DNA from 3 places in the Rossellomorea sp. NPDC077527 genome. Region 3 is predicted to be linked to each of the others. Evidence: riboswitches for the same ligand, from Rfam matches in the RefSeq annotation. Region 3 holds a riboswitch; each other region holds the start of a gene.
The links. A riboswitch is a leader RNA that binds a small molecule or an ion and turns the genes downstream of it on or off. The one in region 3 is predicted to bind lysine.
Positions count from the first base shown of each region.

Region 1 (6,435 bases), on a different contig from region 3:
TTTACGATCTGACATGGATACTCCCAGAGCATCCGATCGATTATGCCCACTTCCTGCGTGATACGGGGACTGCCCCGTTGATGTCAGGTGATGTCGGCATCTTCCTTAAAGCGTTGTTCGGATATTCTTCTATGCCATCCATCGAAGAGGTGATGGCGTACATCGGGTATTTCGTAGCCATTTACTTCCTTACGTCCTCTAAGCCGAAAACGGTGAAAGCTAAGGAAGAGGTCAAAGCGGGTGTCAAGGATTTGAGTCCGCAAGCTAAATAATGTATGTTTCGTACCAAACATCATTACCTTAAAGATTGAACACCCTTTTCGAAAGGTGTACACTCTATAGAGGAATGTATGTTTGGTACTTTTTTTTATCCTCTTTTGCAAAGTGTATTTTGATATTGATTCAGACTTGATTTACAGCTACTCTGTCAATAAGTTAGTAGTTGAGGGAGAGTGAAACTGCTCCGCTTTCCACGGACGTTCGGCCGAGCCTCCTCAGCAAATTTCGCTTCCGGGGTCTCAGCACGCCCGTTTTCCGTAGGAGTCTACGCAGTTCCCCTCTCCCTTTATAGAAGTTTTGGCTGACAGAGCTAAATGATTAAAAAACAAGGAGAGAGAGGATTTCACAAATAACTACATTTGATTACTTCAGTCTTTAAAAATGATTTGGTTTCTAGCGATTCTGACATTTTTTAGTTATAGTAACAAACTTACGCTTGGAAAGTTGATTGGAGCGGAAGGTGCTCGACTCCTGCGGGAAACGCTGGACAGGTGAGACCCCGCAGGGCTTTAGCCCGAGGAGGCTCACCGCCAGCCCCGCGGAAAGCGAGCACCTGGAGCGGAAATCAACCACTACTCGCTCCTTAAAAGTAACAATGTTTACGTAAACAGTCTTACTTGTTTGAATGAAGAATGAATATATATAATGTGTGAGGGTGAAGTTGGTGAGAGAGAAGATGGGGAAGTATGTTAGCCTGGCGAATGGTGTCGGGGCGTTTGCTGTGATAGCTGTTTTTGTTCTGCAGCTCATATGGGTTCCGTCCTTCGCGGCTACGTGGGACATGGTGGATTTCGCACTGGGTGTCCTGCACTTTGATATGTACCAGATGCAGCCCCATTTTCCTGGGTACCCTTATTTCATCCTGGGGGGGAAAGCCCTTCATCTGTTTGTGGATGACCCGGCTCAAGCTTTGACCCTCTTTAATATCTTCCTTTACGGAAGTGCGATCATTCCGCTTTTTCTATTAATAAAAAGAATGACCGGGCCGTCTTATGCAATGATGGCGACGGCGTTTATCTACACAAGCAGCTTTACGATCCTGATGGTGAATCAGCCCATGTCCGAGGGAGCTGCCCTCGGGATGATGTGGTGGTATATATGGAGTCTGGTGTTTGCGACAGAGAAATCCCATAACGCCTACCTCATTCTCCCACTGTTTCTATTCAGTCTCCTTCTTGGAATCAGGTTATCCTACCTGGTCCTTGGGATCGGCATCCTGCTGGTCCTTTATAGAAAATGGAAATCAGGTATGCTGAAGGTCATGGACATGCTCGTGTACATTCTGATTGCGATTCTCTTCCAGCTTCTTTGGGTTTCAGGGATCAGTATATCTGAAGGCGGATATGGGAGCTTTCTCCGCTTGGCGCTATCTTTCACGAATGGACATTTCCAGGAATGGGGTGGTGCGATCGGAGCGTCGGATCTCAGCATGTCGGAGAGGTTTATTAAATTGCTCTTTGTGAACACGATTTGGGTTGGAGGTGCGGGAAGATCGCTTCTCCTCTTCCTCTGTTTGGTTGTGGGTCTCTTAGTGTTCAGGAATTTTCCGGTGGGGAAGTATTATCTGACAAGACTGATGCTGATTCTTCTTGGCAGTTATTTTCTTTGGGCAATATTCGCCCAGAATGTGATGAAGCCCCGTCATGCCCTGCCTTTAATCGGGATGTGTTTGTTTCTGATTGCAGGAACGCTTTTTTCAAGAAGACGGTCCAGTGGGGGAACGCTTTTTCTACTCTTGTTCCTTCTGTTTCAGGTTTTCCATACAAGTAAGCTATTATATATTCATACATCAGAAACTCCTGCAGTCTATCAGATGGCCGATTATTTAGAAGGAGAAGATCGGCCACTTGTCGTTTATACATGGGAAGAGTCAAGAGTGCTCGAATATCTTGCCGTCCCATTTACTCATAAGAAAGTACAAACTTATGAAGTGTTTGCCACTGACTCAGGATATTACCCTGACCGAGATATCTATCTGACGGATAAAGTGGTGGAAGGCTTCAAGGATCAGGGAATCCCGGTGGAAGAATTCATTAAAGTAGAAAAGCATTTCCATTCAAGTGAGCTCACCGACCCGATCTATCATGACCTTACACTATACAAGTGGGAGAAACCTAGGAAGGGGGAAGAATGATGAATCAGAATATCACAAATAAATTAGCGCTGCTTCCTGACCAGCCTGGATGTTATTTAATGAAGGACAGGCAAGGGACGATCATTTATGTGGGAAAAGCGAAAGTGTTGAAGAACCGTGTTCGTTCTTATTTCAAAGGTTCCCATGATGCAAAGACCCAGCGCCTTGTAGGGGAAATCGAAGACTTCGAATACATCATGACGTCATCTGATCTGGAAGCCCTCGTGCTCGAAATGAATCTGATCAAAAAATATGACCCTAAGTATAATGTCATGTTAAAGGATGACAAAAGCTATCCTTTCATAAAATTAACGAATGAACGACACCCAAGGCTCATCACCACCCGTAAAGTCCAAAGGGGTAAGGGGAAATACTTCGGACCATACCCGAACGTGGGAGCCGCAAATGAAACGAAAAAGCTACTCGATCGCCTGTATCCGTTACGAAAGTGTACGACCCTTCCTGACCGTGCCTGTCTTTACTATCATATGGGGCAATGTCTCGCTCCCTGCATTAAAGAAGTGAGCAAAGACACTTACCGTGACATGACGGATGAAATAACCCGCTTCTTGAATGGCGGCTATAAAGATATCAAGAATCAGCTAACGGTGAAAATGAACGAAGCAGCAGAGAACTTGGAATTCGAAAGGGCGAAGGAGTTCCGGGATCAGATCCTGCACATTGAAGCAACGATGGAAAAGCAAAAAATGACGATGACGGATTTCACAGATCGTGATGTGTTCGGATATTCCGTCGATAAAGGCTGGATGTGTGTACAGGTATTCTTTGTGCGTCAAGGAAAGCTTATAGAGAGGGATGTTTCCCTATTCCCCCTATATAATGAACCAGAGGACGAGTTCCTGACGTTCCTAGGTCAGTTCTACTCAAAGTCCAATCATTTTAAGCCGAAGGAAATCTTCCTGCCTGAGGAAATCGATATCGATCTCGCTGAAAAGCTTCTTGAGGTGAAGATGACCCAGCCGAAACGCGGGAAGAAGAAAGATCTCGTAAAGCTTGCCGAGAAAAATGCCAAGCAGGCGCTCGGGGAAAAGTTCGCCCTTATTGAAAGAGATGAAGAAAGGACGATCAAAGCGATCGAACGTCTCGGGGAACACATGGGCATTTATACCCCATTCCGGATCGAAGCGTTTGACAACTCCAATATTCAAGGATCAGATCCTGTATCGGCCATGATCGTATTCGTGGACGGCAAACCTGCGAAGAAAGAATATCGCAAGTATAAGATTAAAACGGTAAAAGGCCCCGATGATTATGATTCCATGAGGGAAGTTGTGCGCAGAAGGTATACAAGGGTGTTGAAAGACGGACTTCCTTTACCGGACCTCATTATCATCGATGGTGGGAAAGGGCAGATCGAAGCTGCGAGAGATGTCATCGAGAATGAACTGGGCCTCGATATCCCAATCGGGGGACTTGCGAAAGATGATAAGCATCAGACGTCTGACTTGCTTTACGGGAACCCGTTACAAATCGTTCCACTAGAGAAACGAAGCCAGGAATTTTACCTCCTTCAACGGATCCAGGACGAAGTCCACCGCTTTGCCATCACCTTCCACCGCCAGCTGAGAGGGAAAAGCGCCTTCCAATCCACCCTTGACGAAATCGACGGCATCGGACCGAAAAGGAAAAAACAACTTCTCAAGCACTTCGGTTCAATGAAAAAGATGAAGGATGCGACAGCGGAAGAATTCATGGAAATTGGAATACCCGAAGCCGTCGCGAAGGTATTGGTGGAGAAGTTGAAGTAAGTGTTGCTTGAAAGTCATATTCTTTTACTTCAAACAGAAAGATTGTTCGGTTTATTTATTTCTTCAGCAGACACTAGTGAACAAGCAGAGTTGATTGGAGCGGAAGGTGCTCGACTCCTGCGGGAAATCCCGAAAAGCGGGGCTGGACAAGTATAGAACTCCCACTACAATAGCCCGAGAAGGCTCACCGCCAGCCCCGCGGAAAGCGAGCACCAAGAGCGCAAATCAACCACTACTTGCTCATTAGAAACGGCTTACCAACCAATAAAAAGGAAATATTGAATCAATTAATCATTGAATCAATATTTCCTCTGTGCTATAATTAACGAAAATTTATAACATTATCACTTTTAAAAGTGGTGATAGAGGTGCGAACTTCAAGAGTACAGGCAAAGAGGAGAATGAGCTCCATTGAGATGTCTGGAAAGGGGAGAATCGCCGAAGTGGCTATAGTCTCATGCTGTATCCGCTGGTTCTACGTTTAAGAAATGTAGGATTGTCAAGATGATTCAATCTTGGAGAGCTATCTCACAATGCCGATGAACCTATTTGTATGTTCTGCTGTATGTTCATAAAGCAATGAGATATTATTCTCATTGCTTTTTTTATTATCAGCGCAGGGTTTGGTCAAACAAATCCTGTTCTATGAACGTTTAGGATGATTGTGATTGTACTCTTCATCATCAAAAAGAGTAGCGAGTATGCGCTCAGAAAGAGGGAGAAGTCGTGAGTATTATTGTTCAAAAATTCGGAGGAACATCTGTAGGATCTGTGGAAAGAATTCAAAATGTTGCGTCAAGGATCATTGAAGAGAAAGAAAGGGGAAACGATGTGGTCGTCGTCGTTTCTGCCATGGGGAAAACGACGGATACACTCGTCGGACTGGCGAGGGAAATTACGTCACAGCCGAGTAAAAGGGAAATGGATATGCTGCTTTCAACCGGAGAGCAGGTGACCATATCCCTCCTGACGATGGCCCTCATCCAATCCGGGCATGATGCCATTTCATTCACCGGCTGGCAGGCAGGTATTGAGACGGAATCTGTTCATAGCAATGCGCGGATTACCAATATTCATACCGAAAAAATGTCGACTCACCTTCAGGAAGGCAGGGTGGTTATCGTAGCTGGATTCCAGGGGATGACTGAGGCAGGAGAGATCACCACACTTGGAAGAGGCGGATCCGATACTACTGCCGTAGCCATAGCGGCCGCCCTCAAGGCTGAACGCTGTGACATTTATACAGATGTGGACGGAGTATACACGACAGATCCACGATATATTCAAGGGGCAAGAAAGTTACCGTCCATTTCCTATGATGAAATGCTTGAACTTGCGAACCTTGGGGCGGGGGTCCTGCATCCAAGAGCAGTGGAGTTTGCCAAGAATTATCAGATACCGTTAGAAGTCAGATCCAGCATTGAAAGAGTGGAAGGAACGTATATTGAGGAGGAAGCAAGCATGGAACAGAACTTAATTGTGAGAGGCGTAGCCTTTGAAAATGAAATTACGCGTGTTACTGTATTTGGACTACAAAACGCTTTAACAGGACTTTCATCCGTATTCACCACGTTAGCAAAAAATCATTTAAATGTAGACATCATCATTCAGACCCAGACGGATCAAAATACAACGAATCTTTCCTTCTCCATCAAAGAGCAGGATCTTGAGGAAACCCTTGCTGTGCTGGAGCAAAATAAAGAGCAGTTGGATTTCACACATATCGAGCATGAAAGCGGGCTGGCGAAAGTATCGATCGTCGGTTCAGGAATGATTTCCAATCCTGGTGTTGCTGCGGAAATGTTTGAAGTACTGGCTCAGCATGACATTGTCGTGAAGATGGTCAGTACCTCTGAGATTAAGGTGTCTACGGTCGTAGACGGGGAAAATATGCAAAAGGCAGCCGGTGTCTTACATACTGCCTTCAATCTTGATGCAGTGAAAATGGAAGAAATCACGCTGTAAAATTATCATAAAAAAGGGTTGCCCTGGACATACAGAGCAACCCTTTATTAGAGATTGAACAGGCCTATTCAATTCGGTCTTTATCGTCCCATCTCACAACCACTTTCACTGATTTGTTTCGTTTATGTAATTCATCAGCAGCTTCTGCCACGCATTTTCTTTGAAGCTGAATTTGTTCGGCAATAAAGCCTGTTTCCAATTTGAAGTTTACATCTGTTTTCATAGACAGACGCCGTTCGATCACTGGTCCGTTTAACTCAAAGGTCATTTCGTTCTTTTTCTGTTCCA
Region 1 is NZ_JBITVL010000002.1:436,073-442,507, reverse strand. It holds gene ACIGG7_RS07440 (FTR1 family iron permease) at 1-272, shown strand, start outside; gene ACIGG7_RS07435 (hypothetical protein) at 944-2,413, shown strand; gene uvrC (excinuclease ABC subunit UvrC) at 2,413-4,182, shown strand; gene ACIGG7_RS07425 (hypothetical protein) at 4,183-4,338, shown strand; lysine riboswitch at 4,538-4,716, shown strand; gene ACIGG7_RS07420 (aspartate kinase) at 4,909-6,147, shown strand; gene ACIGG7_RS07415 (YslB family protein) at 6,212-6,435, opposite strand, start outside.
Region 1: another riboswitch for lysine. It lies ahead of ACIGG7_RS07420 (aspartate kinase); the one in region 3 lies ahead of ACIGG7_RS20265 (Na+/H+ antiporter NhaC family protein).

Region 2 (6,435 bases), on a different contig from region 3:
TCAATAAGCTAAACGTGATATTCCTCAGGATATGGATAAAGAAAATAAAATGCTTGGACATTCCCCTACTTTTGATCAGATCGACATAGGATTTTCCATATTCATCGTTCACGAGTAGATAGGTAATTCTGAACAACATAATCGTCGGTAAGATGGACAGTGTCAGAATCGGTATCAGATACACCTTCTCCTGTGATCCGACGATGGGAAACAATAGAACTCCCGTTTCTTTCAGGAAAAAAATGACGCTGTATTGAATGACGATCAAAATGAAGATATCGGGTGTGGACTCCAAGAGGTTGGTGACCCTAATGATAAACTTCGACCAACCAGTGGGCAGTAAATGTGTGAGGTACGCAAGGAGGATGCCCATGAAAACAGATAAGAGAAAGGCAGAGATAAAAATGGAAACAGAATAAAAATAAGGCTCCCAGAAGGAAGGGAACATTGGGTATGAGTTATTTGCTTCATTCGTAATGGTCATCGCATTTGAATGAAGAAGCGAGCTTGAAATATCTTTAAGGTTGGTTAGATATTGTTTTAAGCTGAGATTCACTCCTTCATTGAACAAACCGATGAGGCCTGTTAAGAGAATGATGCCAAACAGAACGAATACAAACTTTAAAACCATGGAACCAATCGATTTGAGATACATTGATAGATCCTCCGAAAAGATAGAGACATGTTTTTTATAGATTACCATAATAAACCAAAAAATCCCATATAAAAAAGGTGGAACCCCTCGGGTTCCACCTTTCCTATCCTATCGATCATTTCGTACAAGATCCGCATATGTTTCCCGCTCAATCACAACCCGGGATTCCCCATCCTTCACAAACACGACAGCCGGACGTGGGATTCGGTTGTAATTACTCGCCATCGAATACCCATAAGCACCCGTACTGAAAACAGCCAGGATATCACCGTAATTCGTCGGAGGCAGCATCAGGTCCCAGATCAGCATGTCCCCGGACTCGCAGCATTTCCCCGCTATGCTCACAAGCTCCGTACATTCCTCATTAGGGCGGTTGGCAAGAACCGCATGATACTTAGCCTGATACAGAGCCGGACGAATATTGTCCGTCATCCCTCCATCGATTGCCACATATGTGCGCACGTCCGGAATGATTTTCTTGGAGCCCACTTTGTACAACGTCGTACCTGCTTCCGCCACCATGCTTCGGCCCGGCTCCACCCATACTTCCGGGAGTGGATATTCATTTTTGGCAAAATAGGTTTTCACACTATCCGTAATGCCCTTTACATACGTCGGAATCGGCAGTGGACGGTCTTCTTCGGTATAGCGGACCCCAAAGCCTCCTCCAATATTCAGGACCGGCATCTTCACATCGAACTCGATCCGGATCCGCTGCATGAAATCTGCGAGCACCATAATCGCCTGATCGAACCCTTCCTGCTCGAATATCTGGGAACCGATATGAGAGTGAAGGCCAAGCAAGTTGAAGTAAGGCTTCCGGATCGCGAGTTGAATCGCCGTACTTGCCTGTCCGTTCGAAATGCTGAATCCGAATTTCGAATCTTCCTGTCCTGTCGTGATGTATTCATGAGTATGGGCTTCCACTCCCGGTGTGACTCTGATCAGAATCTGAACCTGCTGCTCACGCTCCCTGGCCAGGTCGTGAAGCAATTCAAGCTCAAGGAAACTGTCGACAACAAAGCAGCCGATTTCAGCTTCAAGAGCCATAAGCAGTTCTTCTTCGGATTTGTTGTTCCCATGAAAATGGATACGCTCCGCCGGGAACCCCGCCTCTAGGGCCGTATATAATTCTCCCCCGGACACGACGTCAAGGGAGAGATTTTCCTGGGCTGCAAGTCGTACCATCTCTTTGCAAAGAAACGCTTTACTCGCATACGCCACCTGAAATTTAAGACCACTTTCAGTGAATGCATCCCGAAACAATTTTGCATTCCCACGGATCATGCCTTCATCATATACCATCAACGGCGTGCCGTATGTTTCGACCAACTCACCTGTACCCATTCCACCAATGGTTAAATCACCTTGAACATTTACATCAACTGTACTCATTTCCTTAACTCCTTTTGACTCTCTAAAGAAACACAAAAAAACCGTATGAAGCAGATGCTCATACGGTTATTCATCAAAGTTAACGGAAACATGATGAAGACTCTGTATTAACATCTCTTCAATAGTGCTCCACAACCTTTGCATTGTGACAGTCCAACATTTCTTCAATGCTGGCCCAACAAAAAATAGAATTGGCTATTTTCTGCTTCGGCGATCTGCCTTTCCCTACTTATCCCAGAATCCATTATTCTCAAAGAAGGTACTCTTCATACTCGCGCCTCTATTATCAGAGAGTGACTGTTTATTTGATTGGCATAACTATACCATTCTCTTGAAATGGTTGTCAATTGGTTTTAGCAGAAGAAGCTGGGACATAACTAAATCCATACACTCTAAATTCCAACAATGCTTATATATTTTCAGAACACCTGTTACACCGCTGTTGATTTCCGTGCAAGACTTCGCTTTCCTCGGGCGGAAGGCCAGCCTCCTCGTCACTGCCGCTCCTGCGGGGTCTCACCTATTCCGCTTTTCCCGCAGGAGTCTTCGTCTTGCACTCCAATCAACAGCTAGAACCTACAATATACATGGGTTAAGCTTTAGCGCTAAAAATTAATAATTCGAACGATTTATATTTTCATCAAAAAACTCGTTTTGATTTTTCTATAGCTGAGACCTTTTTGTCCCAGCCTCTCTGTTTACTTCAATTCAATTTTTAAGGGCTTCATTTCAATCGGTTTATCATTTCGACTTAAATTCTCGAATGGGGCGATGAGAGAGTAGTCTTTAAGTCTTGCACCCCGGGGTAATTCGAAAGTGGACTGAAAATGGAACGTATCTTGATTCACAGATTTCGTTTCAGCACTTCGGATCATGTACTCCAGCATGTTATTATAATCAAGCTCATTCTTGTCATTATGCTTTATTTCCTTCGATGGAATCAGCTGAACGAATTCAGCGAAATTCTCTAAAATGTCATCTCGGAATTGACCTTTTTGGAGGTCATCAATGATAAAATCCACTGTCATCTTTCCTTTTTCGCTTTGGATATTTTGTACTGTGATCCCGTATCCGAAACGAGGACTTTTCATTTCGAATGGTCGCGTGGTGTTCAATGAAGTAATGGCATCTTCGTCCACCTGCTGCATGTCTGCCTCGATTTTCAGCGAACGTGCCTTATCGCTGAGTTTACCAGGGAATAGCTCCCGAACCGTCTTTTGTATTTTTCCATCGATCTCTTTCGTTTCCAGCACCTCTGCATGGAACTTTGGTAGAGTGTTCCCCAGGTCATCTTTAACATCCAGTTCAACCGTATCCTTCCAGGAGTCGACCGTATACGTATACTCTAGTGTCGTCGTCGCTTTTCCTTTCGTGATGGAGGTTATTTGTAATTCATATTCTCCATCAGGTGATTGTGTCCTTGCACTTGTTAGGATCGTTTCAGAAGGAATCCTTTTCACGGGTACATCAAAGGACCATGTGCCGTTTACATCCGCCATATGGGTGAACGTTAAGGGAAGTGTGAAATCTTCCGGAAGGTCTTGGCCATCCCGATAAAATTCGATGGAACCTATGAATTCATCTCCGTCTTTTTCTAGACCAGATCCACCTGTTCCCCATTGATTCTCTTCCGTTCCATCGAAGAGGTGATAGCGGTAACCGCTCACCGGACGGTTTCCTTCGTCCATATGTTCGATAGATAAATCATCACCTTTCGCCTTGAACGTGACCCCGATAACATTACCATCGTAATACGTGCTTGTGATCGTGATATCTACACCATTGGACGTGGCGGCCTGGTTGACCTCGGTGACTTTATCACTCGTATAGAGTTCTTTACCCACAGATGAACCGACTTTTTCATATATTACTCCAAGTACCGGAAGCTTGGCCAATGCATTATTCACAGGGGCAAAGAGAAACCCTGAGGCGAGAACCATGGAGGCAGCAGCGGCGGTGAAGGCAGCACTTACCTTAATTGTTTTTCTTTTGGCCTTTTGTTTCCTACCTTTGTGCATTCCTGCTGAAATCGATTGAAAAACCTCTTCTTTTGGTACCTCGATCTTTTCCATTTCTTCTTCAAACCATTTTCTGTCCATACCGATTCACTCCTTCCAGCAGCTTTCTTAACTCCAACTTCCCCCTGTGGAGGTACGTTTTCACCGTTCCCTCAGGTGTATCCATCGTTTCGGAAATGGCCTTGATGGACTGTCCCTGAAAATAGAATAAGATAATGACTGTTTGGTAATGTTTGTTCAACGATGCCAGTGCCGTGATTAAATCCATCCTGCCTTCTATATCCGATTCTTTTTCTGAGACGATTGCGTTATCGAGAAATTCATCACCTGTGAAGACAATCCGCTTTTGTTTCTTCAGGAATCCATACGCCGTATGAATCAGTATCTTGACGAGCCAGGTGCTGAAGTACTCCGGATTTTTCAATCGGGATATGGAAGTGAATGCTTTACACACCGTCTCCTGCACCACGTCGAGTGCATCTTCTTTATTTCTTACATACAGGTATGCCGTCCGGTAAAGCTTCTCGCTTTCTGATTGGATCAGCTTTTCGAATGCTTGTTCATTCCCTTTGATGGCTTTTTTCACGAGTTTTACATCCATTGGTTAACCTCCTGTCAATCATTAGAGTCGGGTGGGCTGGGAAAAGTTTCAAGGGATTTTTATGGGGATGGGATCGTTTTGAATTTACATATATTTCAAAAAGACGCAATTAGGGGGGAAAGTGACGTAATTATCGTGAAATTGACGCAATCACCGGTGGAAACGACGCAATTATTCCGAAAATGACGCAATCATCACCAAAAATGACGCAATGAAACAAGAATGAGGATGAAGTTCAGTCACCACAGTCTACAAAAGAGCTCATAACCCAACGACGAATCATAAATCCTCTTCAGCAAAGACCATTCTCCTTAAAAAAAGAAGCTTATCCCCATCGATAAGCTTCAATCGGTCCGTCCTGTATAAATCATCACGAAATGGAGCACCGCTTCTGTTGCATTTTTATTGATATAGCTGTGTTCTTTATCAGCATGGAACTTGATCGAATCATACTGACCAAGCTCGAATACTTCATCCTCCACCTTCACACATACACTTCCTTCCATGACGGTGACAAATTCAATCACGCCTGGCTGGTGTGCATCGGCACAGTATTCGCTTTCCGGTTTCAGGAATGCTCGATGCGTTTCCAATGAACCGTATCCCGATGAAGTGAACATGGGTTCAAGGGTCAAAGAGTCATTGGCACTGATTACTTTATTTCCTTCATTTTTCCTTGAGATTTGAATTTCTTGTTTTTCCACAAGAAGGGCAGAGATGGGGATGGAAAGTCCGTTTGCGATTTTCCAGATGATCGTCAATGAGGGATTTGCCTCTCCCCTTTCGATTTTCCCCAGCGTCAAGGTGCTGACACCAGTGATCTCAGCCAGATCCTGTAAATGAAGACCGCGATCTTTGCGTATATTTCTTAGTGTCGCCCCTACATGCTGTGCTAATTTTTCAGGGTCCTGCCACGTTAAACCGTCATTGTTCATATTTCTACCTCTTTCTATAAGAAACGATTTAAAGTATATTATAATATATAACAAGTTAACTATAGTATATGTATCAGAAAGGAGTGTTCATCATCAAGGAACTGACCCTCGGTATCATCTCATCGATGTTTTTTGCTGTAACCTTTATCCTGAACCATTCAATGGAACTAACCGGAGGAAGCTGGATGTGGAGTTCATCACTGAGATTCCTGTTCATGCTCCCCTTCCTTTTCCTTATTGTAGGTTTTAGGAAGAATATAAATCAAGTATGGATTGAAATGATGAAGAAGCCATTCGAATGGCTGACGTGGAGTTTTGTTGGATTTGTTCTCTTTTATGGTCCCCTTACCTATGCGGCTGCTTACGGACCAGGATGGCTTGTTGCGGGTACGTGGCAATTTACCATCGTGGCGGGGATTTTGCTTGCTCCCTTATTTTACACAGCGGAGCCAGCCAGACGCAGGCATACCATTCAAAAAAAAGCTCTCGCCATCTCTTCCATCATTTTAGTCGGTGTGTTGTTCATCCAAGTGCAGAATGCAGGGGACTCGTCCTTTTCAGAAGTTCTTATGGGGGTTGTACCTGTGATTGTCGCAGCCTTCACATACCCGCTTGGGAACCGTAAAATGATGGAGGTTTGCGGAGGCAGGCTGGATACGTTTCAACGGATATTGGGAATGACGATCGCCACGACCCCATTTTGGTTGATTCTCGGATGCTTTGCCCTTTTCAAAACGGGGACACCCAGTTCGTCTCAAGTGGCACAAACGTTTATCGTCGCCATCTGTTCCGGCGTGATTGCAACCTCCCTCTTTTTCCTCGCAACGAATA
Region 2 is NZ_JBITVL010000001.1:764,704-771,138, reverse strand. It holds gene ACIGG7_RS03995 (ABC transporter permease subunit) at 1-655, opposite strand, end outside; gene lysA (diaminopimelate decarboxylase) at 764-2,050, opposite strand; lysine riboswitch at 2,165-2,341, opposite strand; gene ACIGG7_RS03985 (DUF4179 domain-containing protein) at 2,749-4,068, opposite strand; partial or broken gene ACIGG7_RS03980 (sigma-70 family RNA polymerase sigma factor) at 4,122-4,669, opposite strand; gene ACIGG7_RS03975 (helix-turn-helix domain-containing protein) at 5,014-5,604, opposite strand; gene ACIGG7_RS03970 (DMT family transporter) at 5,697-6,435, shown strand, end outside.
Region 2: another riboswitch for lysine. It lies ahead of lysA (diaminopimelate decarboxylase); the one in region 3 lies ahead of ACIGG7_RS20265 (Na+/H+ antiporter NhaC family protein).

Region 3 (6,435 bases):
TCGGACACTTTTTTCCTGACCTTCAAAGGCTTGAGAAGAAGTACTTTATGCCGGAGTTTTTACGGGATGTCTTGGAGTGGAAATTAAAACAGTAATCAGCCTCACCGTTTTCTCGCTCATGACATACATATGAGTGAAGGGGGCGATGAACATGATGCATGTATCTCCAATCACCATTGGGGGACATACCTTTACTGCGATTTCTGTTGAACTTCCGAAAACAAATCTCCTCGTTGTGACGAGTGAAAAAGGATATATCATGTGTGGGGCACTTGATGTCGCGCTGCTGAATGAGAAGTTAAAGGACAGGGGGATCATAGCGGGAAGAGCGGTCGGTGTAAAGACCATTGATCAGCTTCTCGATGCTCCTTTGGAGTCCATTACGTATGAAGCAGCAAACCTCGGTATCCATACAGGGATGGCAGGCAGGGATGCGCTGTTAAAGATGATATAAATAATGATGACGGCCAGGGCTCTTTATAGAGTATCTGGTCTTTGTTTTTGGGAGGCAGAGAGGATTCATGGGGCAAATAGGCTTTAAGGACTGGTTCCGCGATTTGTAAATCGTAGCCTTACTAACTCTACATGCCGTTAAAATAAGGAATTGCGTCGAAATCGGAAGGAATTGCGTCATTTTAAGATTTATTGCGTCAAAATCAAACGTCATTGCGTCATTATTTTTTTTATTGCGTCAAAATCAACCATAATCGCGTCATTTAACAAAAAAAGGAAAACTCATTTACTCCCAGCACCCCTCTTTCCATCTATATTCTTTCACGAATAATTAACGAAATACACCTTGCAAGATCAATTTTATCCTTTATAATGGAGATACTAGGAAATTTTGTCGAAAAATGAAAGAATTACATAGGAGAATTCTATGAGGCTTATATCAACTCGGGCTTTAAAACCCGGCATGGTTCTAGCTACAACGGTATATAATATGAGAGGTCAAGCGCTGATTCATGATAATGTTCCCATCACAGAACGCATGATTTACAGGCTGCAGGAGCTCAGTATTCAGTATGTCTACATTGAAGACTCCCTCTCCAGTGGAATCTATGTGAAGGGGACCGTTTCGAGTAAAGTGAGACAACAGGCGGTCAATAATATCGAGAGAGCCTTTAATCAATTGAGCGCAACGGGTGGCTCGCCAAGTGTACTCATGATTGAAGATAGTGCCAAACAACTAAAGCAGGTCATTGATGTCGTCTTGTCTGAAGTAAAGGCGAATCACGATCTCCTCACGATTTTGACGGATGTTTTTACGTACGACTCCTATATTTTTCATCATTCATTCAATGTAACGTTATATACGCTTTCGATCGGTCTCGAACTCAAGCTTTCACCGAAGCAGCTTGAGCAGCTCGGAGTGGGGGCGATTCTTCATGATATCGGTAAGATGCTGGTACCGGAAGAGATCCTCTTGAAGCCGGGGAAATTGACGGAAGACGAGTTCAGTGCAATCAAGAAGCACTCTGAGCACGGCTTTGACATCCTGAGGCAGCTTCATTCTGTGTCGTTGATCATTGCTCATTGTGCCTATCAGCATCACGAAAGGCTCGATGGATCAGGTTATCCACGCGGGATCAAGGGTGAAGATATTCATCCATTCGCCAAAATCATCGCTGTGGCGGATGTGTTTGACGCGATGACCTCCAATCGGGTATATAGGAAAGCGATGCTTCCTCATCAGGCTCTGGAAGTCTTGTATGCCGGATCAGGGTCCCTGTTCGATCCACAAGTGATCGAAGCTTTCCGATCTTCGGTGGCGATCTATCCAAATGGAATGATTGTAGAATTGAATGATGGCCGGAAAGGAATTGTCACGGATCAAAACAAAGGAGTGACGGACCGACCTGTGCTCAGGATCATCGAAGAAGATGGACAGGAGTTGCATTCCCCTTATCCTGTAGATTTAAGCAAAGCGTTAGACAAGGTGATAACAGGATTTGACCCGGATTATGAGCCTCAATCTCTTAAAGTTAAATAAATTTTTGCGTTAAACCCCTCTTACAGTGCATACAAATAGCTTGTAAGGGGGGATTTTTTTGTCTAAGTTTAAAACCTACAAACCCCGAAGAGGAGGTCCGCTGCCTTTTCGACATGTCATGATCATCACGTTTCTGTTCTTTATGATATCCACGGGATTCGGATTGTGGATCATCAATAAAGGGTTGAAGCCGACGCTTCTTGCTTATGCTGAGACACAAACGAGCAGGATTGGTACCCTGGTGATTAACAAAGCGATCAATAAGAAAATTGCCGATGTACTGGATATTTCGGATATAACGGAAGAAGTGAAGAACCAGGAAGGTGATATCGTTTCGTTTAAATACAATACGCAGACAATCAACAGGGTTCAGGCAGAAATTACGAATCTGGTCCAACAGAACCTGCAGGAGGCAGAGGCAGGTAATATTGAAAATTTGGAATTTCTCACCGAGGTGGAAATTGATGAAGGGAAGTCAAAGGCATCGAAGGGCATTACCTATTCCGTTCCTTTAGGGCAGGCGACAAACAACGTGCTACTCGGGAACCTGGGTCCAAAAATCCCGATCCGTTTTCATTCCATCGGTGATGTCCGTTCAGATGTGAAAACGACAGTGGAACAGTTTGGAATTAATAATGCCGTTGTGAAGGTATTTGTGGAGCTTGAAGTGAACGTCCAGATCATCATTCCATTTGCAACGAAAACGGAAACGATCAAGCAGGATATTCTCGTCGCGATGGGTACTGTACACCTGGATGTGCCGCAATTTTATAATAATGGTGGGGGAGGATCGGGACCATCCATAGAATTTCCCACAAATTAGCTATGAAAAAAAAGTTGTCAAAAGAATGATAGTTTGTTATATTGATAAAGAAAATTTTATAACACACCACATCATCAGTCCGATGGGGTAGAGGCGCAGGATTCAAAAGTAATCTGTTTGAGGATGACAACGAAGAAAACAGATGAAAGGGAATTTTTGCCGAAGTAAATATGCTTGTCGAAGGTATATTTGCTGGGGTTGTCTTGAATAAGGATAACACTGTCATTATAGGGAAATCTCTATAATGGGGAGCTACAGATCGTGATGGAGCACTTACGTTACTAACAAAGGTAATGATAGTTTCTCTATCGTTGCCTTTTTTTATTATCCTCTGTCATGCTACGATGGTTCCCCCCTATCAAATAGGAGGAGGACACTATGGAAAACACGATTTACTCTTTATTACCACCCCTTTTAGCCATCCTTATGGTTATACTCACGAGACGGGTTCTGCTTTCACTTGGAGTAGGAATTGTCGCGTCTGCCTTTTTGTTGGCGGATTTCTCATTACCCAAAACATTCAACTTTATCTGGGACGCCTTCAAAGGAATCTTTGTCGCAGATGGCGGTCTGAACACTTGGAATGTCTATATCATTTTCTTCTTACTCATTCTTGGTGTCATCACCGCTTTTGTAAATATCTCAGGCGGGAGCCGCGCATTCGGGGAATGGGCGATGAAACGTGTAAAGACGAGACAAGGTGCACAGCTTTTGGCTGCGGTATTAGGTATTATCATTTTTATTGATGACTATTTCAATGCCCTTGCTGTTGGACAGGTTTCGAGACCCATTACGGACCGACACAGAATCTCACGTGCGAAATTAGCGTATATCATTGATTCTACTTCCGCTCCGATTTGTGTAGTATCCCCGATTTCAAGCTGGGGAGCTTATATCATCGGAATCATCGGTTCGATCCTTACGGCACATAGTATTACGGAATATACGGCGTTTTCAGCATTCATTCAAATGATTCCGATGAACCTTTATGTATGGGCGGCGGTCCTACTTGTCGTCATGGTTGCTTATAAGGGACTTGATTTTGGCAAAATGAAAGAACATGAAGTTCGTGCCCTTGAAACGGGTGATTTATATGACCCGGGTAAAGAGATCCCAGGTGAATTGAAAAATGATCTTCCTGTCAGTTCAAAAGGCTCTGTCGGCGATTTAGTATGGCCGATCGTGGCACTTGTTGTTGGTACGGTTTCCATGATGCTTTGGACGGGTTACCAGGCAGTGGGTTCTTTCGATTTATTGCCTATCTTTGAAAATACAGATGTAACTAAATCGTTATTATACGGTGGGTTGTTCGGGCTTGTGATTGCCCTGATCTTCTTCCTTCGTCAAGTCAGCTTAAAAGGAATTGAAGCTGGTGCTGTCGGAACGGCTGTAGTGGAAGGGATTAAATCGATGCTGCCGGCTGTTTACATTTTGATCTTTGCATGGACGATCGTTACACTCATCGACCAACTCCAGACGGGTACGTACCTTGCCGGCCTGGTTGAACAATCAAGCTTGCCGATGCAGGCACTGCCGGTCATTTTATTCCTTGTTGCCGGGATCATGGCTTTCTCAACGGGCACATCCTGGGGATCATTTGGTATTCTACTTCCGATCGCCGGAGAAATTGCTGCCGCGACAGACGTAAGTATCTTACTTCCTGCCATGGCAGCGGTGCTGGCCGGATCAGTTCTAGGTGATCACTGCTCACCGATCTCCGATACAACGATCCTATCTTCAACTGGAGCGGGAAGTAATCATATCGATCACGTGATCACACAGCTTCCATATGCGGCTATTGGTGCAGTTGTAGCCGCCATCGGATATATTGTACTTGGATTCACCGGAAGCGCAATCCTGGGACTCGTGGTTGTCATCATTTTAATCTTGGCAATCGCCTTCCTGTTCGGTGAAAAAGCGAAACCTGCATCTGCAGAATAATGTAGGATGAACCAGAAGCTAATTTGGCTTCTGGTTTTTATTTGGATCCCACCTCTTACCTCCTGATTCTATCGCCACCCATTCACCAAAATCCGACAAAGTTCTTATAGTGAAATAGTACTGCCGTGATTTTGTGAAATTCTTATGAAATCACTAAAATAAAGCTTTGACAATTGTCCCGGAACTAGCTATACTGACTTTAGATTATAAATAATCTGAAAATATAAAAATTTCAAATACCTATCAAAGGGTAGTTGGAAAGAACTAGGGGGGAACAGCATGGAGAATCGTGCGCAGTTTGGTACACGAGCAGGATTTATTCTAGCTGCTGTCGGGTCAGCAATCGGATTGGGAAACATTTGGCGTTTTCCTGCAGTAGCGTATGAAAATGGTGGGGGAGCATTCTTTATTCCATATTTATTCGCTCTTCTTACAGCAGGTATTCCATTATTAGTACTTGAATTTACAATCGGTCATAAGTACCGTGGTTCGGCACCGTTATCTTACTTCCGTCTTAATAAGAAAACAGAATGGCTTGGCTGGTGGCAAGTATTAATTGCCTTCGTCATTTCCACCTATTATGCCGTCATTATCGCCTGGGCGATGTCGTACAGTGTATTTTCTTTCAACTTAGGTTGGGGAAAGGATACAGAGTCATTCCTGTTCAGTGATTATTTAAAACTATCAGTTGACGCAGGTCAGACAGGAAGTGTGGTTCCTGGGGTCTTCATCCCGCTTGTAATCGTATGGGCCGTTACACTGGGTATTCTTTTCAAAGGTGTAAAGAAAGGAATCGAAGTAGCGAATAAGATCTTTATTCCAGCACTTGTTATTTTATTCTTAATTATTGTTGTTCGCGCTTTAACGTTACCAGGAGCGATGGAAGGTCTTGATGCATTCTTCAAGCCAGACTTCAGCAAGATTGCTGATCCTGGTGTATGGGTGGCAGCATATGGACAGATTTTCTTCAGTTTATCCATTGCCTTCGCCATCATGATTACGTACTCAAGTTATCTTCCGAAGAAATCGGATATTACGAACAATGCGTTTATCACTGGTTTCAGTAACTCAGGGTTTGAATTATTGGCCGGTATCGGTGTATTTGCCGCTTTAGGTTTCATGGCGCAATCTCAAGGTGTTGCTGTACAGGATGTTGTAAGTGGTGGAGTGGGACTCGCGTTTGTTGTCTTCCCGCAGATCATTAACGAATTCCCGGCATTCAACGAAGTATTTGGCTTCTTATTCTTTGCTTCACTTGTCCTGGCCGGTTTGTCATCGTTAATTTCCATTTCAGAAACATATGTAGCAGCTGTTTCTGAGAAGTTCGGAATTTCCCGTAACAAAGCTGTACTTTTCGGTGGCGGACTTTCAGCCATCATCTCGATTCTATTTGCCACACAGGGCGGATTATTGTTCCTTGATGTAGCAGATTACTTCATCAACCAATTCGGAGTTGCGTTTGTAGGGTTAGTGGAAGTAGTCGTGATTGCCTGGTTCCTTCGCAAATTGGGAGCATTCCAATCCCATGCAAATGGGATTTCGGATATCCAGCTTGGTACTTGGTGGAAAGTATGTTTAGGTGTTATCACACCAATCGTTCTTGGTTGGATGATGTTTGGTTTATTCAAAATGAATTTACTGAAAGAATTTGAAACTGAAACTGGTAACTACGGTGGCT
Region 3 is NZ_JBITVL010000007.1:37,287-43,721, reverse strand. It holds gene ACIGG7_RS20285 (bifunctional metallophosphatase/5'-nucleotidase) at 1-95, shown strand, start outside; gene ACIGG7_RS20280 (YunC family protein) at 152-454, shown strand; gene ACIGG7_RS20275 (HD-GYP domain-containing protein) at 881-1,993, shown strand; gene yunB (sporulation protein YunB) at 2,052-2,816, shown strand; lysine riboswitch at 2,897-3,079, shown strand; gene ACIGG7_RS20265 (Na+/H+ antiporter NhaC family protein) at 3,195-4,757, shown strand; gene ACIGG7_RS20260 (sodium-dependent transporter) at 5,037-6,435, shown strand, end outside.